DNA from 2 places in the Streptomyces sp. NPDC016851 genome. Region 2 is predicted to be linked to the other one. Evidence: riboswitches for the same ligand, from Rfam matches in the RefSeq annotation. Region 2 holds a riboswitch; the other holds the start of a gene.
What was found. Region 2 has a riboswitch for S-adenosylmethionine ahead of ACZ3I3_RS04040 (aminotransferase class V-fold PLP-dependent enzyme). Riboswitches for the same ligand answer to the same signal wherever they lie in the genome.
Positions count from the first base shown of each region.

Region 1: it holds a riboswitch for S-adenosylmethionine, as region 2 does, so the genes downstream of both, thrC (threonine synthase) here and ACZ3I3_RS04040 (aminotransferase class V-fold PLP-dependent enzyme) in region 2, are expected to answer to the same signal.

Region 1 covers NZ_JBVHEP010000046.1:21,572-23,957, reverse strand. The annotation lists gene ACZ3I3_RS40570 (glucosyl-3-phosphoglycerate synthase) at 31-975, opposite strand; SAM riboswitch class I at 1,156-1,311, shown strand; gene thrC (threonine synthase) at 1,327-2,386, shown strand, end outside.
Region 2 covers NZ_JBVHEP010000002.1:289,325-291,710, forward strand. The annotation lists gene ACZ3I3_RS04040 (aminotransferase class V-fold PLP-dependent enzyme) at 1-1,235, opposite strand, end outside; SAM riboswitch class IV at 1,366-1,482, opposite strand; gene trpD (anthranilate phosphoribosyltransferase) at 1,550-2,386, opposite strand, start outside.

The DNA.
Region 1 (2,386 bases), on a different contig from region 2:
CCCGCCCCACCCGGCCGAAAACGACCCCGGTCAGGCCGCTCTCCGCGCCTGGTACTCGGCGATCTCCACCATCGGCGGACGCTCCTCGGTGTCCACGGAGTACGTGCGCGGCTCGAAGCCGTCGCCGCCCCGCTCGAACTGTGTCAGGGACGGCCGGATCAGATGCCCGCGGGCCAGCCGCAGCTGGGCCGTGCGGTAGATCGCGGCGGCCATCCGGCCCAGCGCCTGCCCGTCCTGGTGCCGGTGCTTGCGCACCCCGACGTCCACCTGGGCGAGGGCGTCCAGGCCCACCAGGTGCAGCGCGTCGACCAGCATGCCCAGCTCGACGCCGTACCCGACGGGGAACGGCAGCTGCTCCAGCAGCGAGCGGCGGGCCGCGTACTCGCCGCCGAGCGGCTGCACGAACCCGGCCAGCTGTGGCCAGTGCATGTTCAGCAGCGGGCGGGCCATCAGCTCCGTGACCCGGCCGCCCTGCCCGGCGGTGCCTCCGAGGGGACGGTCGTACATGCCCTTCACCAGGTCGATGTCCGGGTCGGTGAGCAGCGGGCCCACGATCCCGGAGACGAAGTCGGACGAGAAGTCCTTCAGGTCCGCGTCGATGAAGCAGACGATGTCCCCGCGCGTGACGAGCAGGGAGCGCCACAGCACCTCGCCCTTGCCCGGCACGGCGGGGATCCGCGGGATGATCTCGTCGCGGTGCACCACCGTCGCGCCCGCGGCGGCGGCCACCTCCGACGTGCGGTCGGTCGACCCCGAGTCGACGACGACCAGCTCGTCGACGAGCGGGACCTGCCGCATCAGGTCGTGACGGATGATCGCGGCGATGTCACCGACCGTCTCCTCCTCGTTGAGCGCGGGCAGCACCACACTCACCGTCTGGCCCGTGCGCTGCTTGGCGGCCAGAATCTGGTGGAGCGGACGATCGGTCGCTGACCAGGAACGGGTGCTCAGCCAGCGCTCGACTTCTTCCAGCACCGTGGCGGCTCCTCTGCGTACTCTCGGCGGGACGGACTGCCCGCCGCGGTAGCGGCTGATGGGTACAGTCATCTCGCGGTTCGGACGACTATCTCAACTGTCCTGGTCGTCGGTTACAGTCTTGAACAACGCGGATGACCATCGCATGTCCGGGGTCAACCGTTGTTTACAACCGAATACAGCTCATCCAGAGGGGCAGAGGGATACGGCCCGATGAAGCCCCGGCAACCCTCCAGCCGATACTCGTAGGTCACTGTCGACCGCTCCGCGAGGCTCCCGGCTCGGGAAGGTGCCAAATCCGTCTCACGGCGAGATGCGTCGTGAGGAAGATGAGGAAGGGCCTCGCCTCACATGGCTGTGCAGACTGTTGCAAGCACCACCGACTCCACCGTAGACCTCGGCCCCGCCGCCGCCCTGAGCTGCCGCGAGTGCGGTCACCGCGTACCCCTCGGCCCGGTCTTCGCGTGCGAGGAGTGTTTCGGTCCGCTGGAGATCGCCTACGACTTCTCGGCCTACGACACCGAAGAGCTCCGCAAGCGGATCGAAGCGGGACCCGCGAACATCTGGCGCTACGCCCCGCTGCTGCCGGTCCCGGCCGACGTGGCGACCAAGCCGAACATCAACCCGGGCTGGACCCAGCTCGTCAAGGCCGACAACCTCGCGCGCGAGCTGGGCGTCGAGGCGGGCAAGCTCTTCATCAAGGACGACTCCGGCAACCCGACGCACTCCTTCAAGGACCGGGTCGTCGCCCAGGCCCTGGAGGCCGCCCGCGCCTTCGGCTTCACCACGCTGTCCTGCTCCTCCACCGGCAACCTCGCCGGCGCCGTGGGCGCCGCGGCGGCCCGCGCCGGCTTCCGCTCCTGCGTGTTCATCCCGCACGACCTGGAGCAGGGCAAGGTCGTCATGGCCGCGGTCTACGGCGGCGAGCTCGTCGGCATCCAGGGCAACTACGACGACGTGAACCGCTTCTGCTCCGAGCTGATCGGCGACCCGGCCGGCGAGGGCTGGGGCTTCGTCAACGTCAACCTGCGGCCGTACTACGCGGAGGGCTCCAAGACCCTGGCGTACGAGATCTGCGAGCAGCTCGGCTGGCAGCTGCCGGACCAGATCGTGGTGCCGATCGCCTCCGGCTCGCAGCTCACGAAGATCGACAAGGGCCTGCAGGAGCTGATCAAGCTCGGGCTGGTCGAGGACAAGCCGTACAAGATCTTCGGCGCGCAGGCCGAGGGCTGCTCCCCGGTGTCGACGGCGTACAAGGCCGGCCACGACGTCGTACGCCCCCAGAAGCCGGACACGATCGCCAAGTCGCTGGCGATCGGCAACCCGGCGGACGGGCCGTACGTGCTGGACATCGCGCGGCGTACGGGCGGTGCGGTGGAGGACGTCAACGACGAGCAGGTCGTCGAGGCGA
Region 2 (2,386 bases):
ACCCGGATGGCGTTGAGGGACTTCTCGCCGGGAACCGACTCCGGCGACCCGCACTCGCCCTGCGTCTGCGGGTCGCTGCCGAGCAGCGTGCGCACCAGCGGGTGGGCGCAGAACAGCCCGTCCCGCACGCCGATGCCGTACTCGGCGGAGAGCGCGGCGGCGAAGTGCGAGCTGTTCCAGCCCTCGACGACGAAGGAGAGCACACCGACGCGCGGCGCGTCGTCCCCGAACAGGGACAGGAACCGCACCTGGGGGACGTCGGCGAGCCCCTCCCGCACCTTGGCGACCAGGTACTGCTCGCGCGCGACGAGCGTGTCGAAGCCGGCCTCCGTCAGCGCCTTGCAGGCGGAGGCGACGGCGTAGGCGCCGATGACGTTGGGCGAGCCCGCCTCGTGACGGGCGGCGCTGTCGTGCCACTCCACGTCCACTCCCCCGTCGGTACGCCGGGTGACCTTGCGGCTGGCGCCGCCGCCCGCGAGGTACGGCTCGGCCTCGCGCAGCCAGTCGGCCCGTCCGGCCAGCACACCGGAGCCGAAGGGCGCGTACAGCTTGTGCCCGGAGAAGGCGACCCAGTCGACGCCGAGGTCGGCGACGGACACGGGGTAGTGCGGGGCCAGCTGGGCGGCGTCGAGCACGATCCGGGCGCCGTGCGCGTGCGCGGCCGCCGCGAGCTCCCGTACGGGCCACAGCTCGCCGGTGACGTTGGAGGCGCCGGTGACGCAGACGAGGACCGGGCCGTAAGGGTCGCGGTCGGCGAGGGCGCGCTCCAGGGTCTCGACGGCCTGGCGGGGGCTGCGCGGGGCGTCGAGGTACGTGACACGGGCGTCGCGCCAGGGCAGCAGGGAGGCGTGGTGCTCGGTCTCGAAGACGAAGACCTGGCAGCCGGCCGGGAGCGCGGCGGCCAGGAGGTTGAGGGAGTCGGTGGTGGACCGGGTGAAGACCACCTGGTCACCGTCCCTGCAGTCGAGGAACTCCGCGACCGTCCGGCGGGCGTTCTCGAACAGGTCGGTCGACAGCTGGGACAGGTACCCGGCACCGCGGTGGACGCTGCCGTAGTACGGCGCGTAGGCGGCGACGTCGTCCCAGACCCGCTGGAGCGCCGGGGCGCTGGCGGCGTAGTCGAGCGCGGCGTAGGTGACCTCGCCACCGGTGACGAGCGGGACGGTGACATCCCGTCCCAGAACGGGCAGCGGGGCACAAACGGACGGGGCGGCGGCAACGGTGGAGACGGACATGGCGGAACTCCCGTGAAGTCAGGTGGAATCCGCCCGCGAGCACATGGCTCAAGCGGGGGGTGAAGGAAAGAGGGTGCGGAGGCGGGGCTCTGCGGCCCTATCGCATTCGCTGGTTCACGAGAGACTCCTCGTCACGCGCTTGCCACAGACCTCGCTGCCTGCGGCCTGGTCTTCACCCGGGGCACCCCGCCACGGACGGAGGGTTGCCGGACAGTCGGCCGGGGCCTCATGACTGTCACTCATGACCTGATCAGGAACGTACGCGAAAAGATCGGCGTCCCGCAACCCGAGTCCGGATCGCGGGACACCCGGCGCTACGCGTTGCTCGCCGCCACCCACCGCTCCAGGGTCCGCTTGGCGGCCCCGGAGTCGATCGATTCGGCCGTCTTGGCCATGCCGGCGCGGATCTGCTCGACGAGTGTCCCCGGGCCGGGTTCGAGGGCCACCAGGGCCGCCGCCGAGTTCAGCAGGACCGCGTCGCGCACGGGGCCCGTCTCGCCGTCCAGCAGGCGGCGGGCGACCTCCGCGTTGTAGGAGGCGTCCGCGCCGCGCAGGGCCTCCACGGGGACGAGTTCGAGGCCCACGTCGCGCGGGTCGAAGGCCTCCTCGGTCACCTTGCCGTCGCGGACGACCCACACTCTGGACGTGGCGGTGGTGGTCAGTTCGTCGAGGCCGTCGTCCCCCCGGAAGACCAGGGACGAGTGGCCGCGCTCGGCGAAGACGCCCGCGACGATCGGTGCCATGCGCGGATCCGCGACGCCGACGGCCTGGGCGCGTACCTTCGCCGGGTTGGTCAGCGGACCGAGGACGTTGAAGATCGTCCGGACGCCCAACTGGCCGCGCGCCGCGCCCGCGTGGCGCATCGCCGGGTGGAACTTCGCCGCGAAGCAGAAGGTGATCCCGGCGTCCTCGGCGACCTGGGCCACCCGGTGCGTCGGCAGTTCCAGATTGACGCCGAGCTTCTCCAGCACGTCCGACGCGCCGGACGCCGACGACGCCGCGCGGTTGCCGTGCTTGACGACCTTCGCGCCCGTGCCGGCGATGACGATCGCCGACATCGTGGAGATGTTGACGGTCTTCGCCCCGTCGCCGCCCGTGCCGACGATGTCGACGGCCGGGCCCGGCACCTCGATCACGTTCGCGTGCTCGTA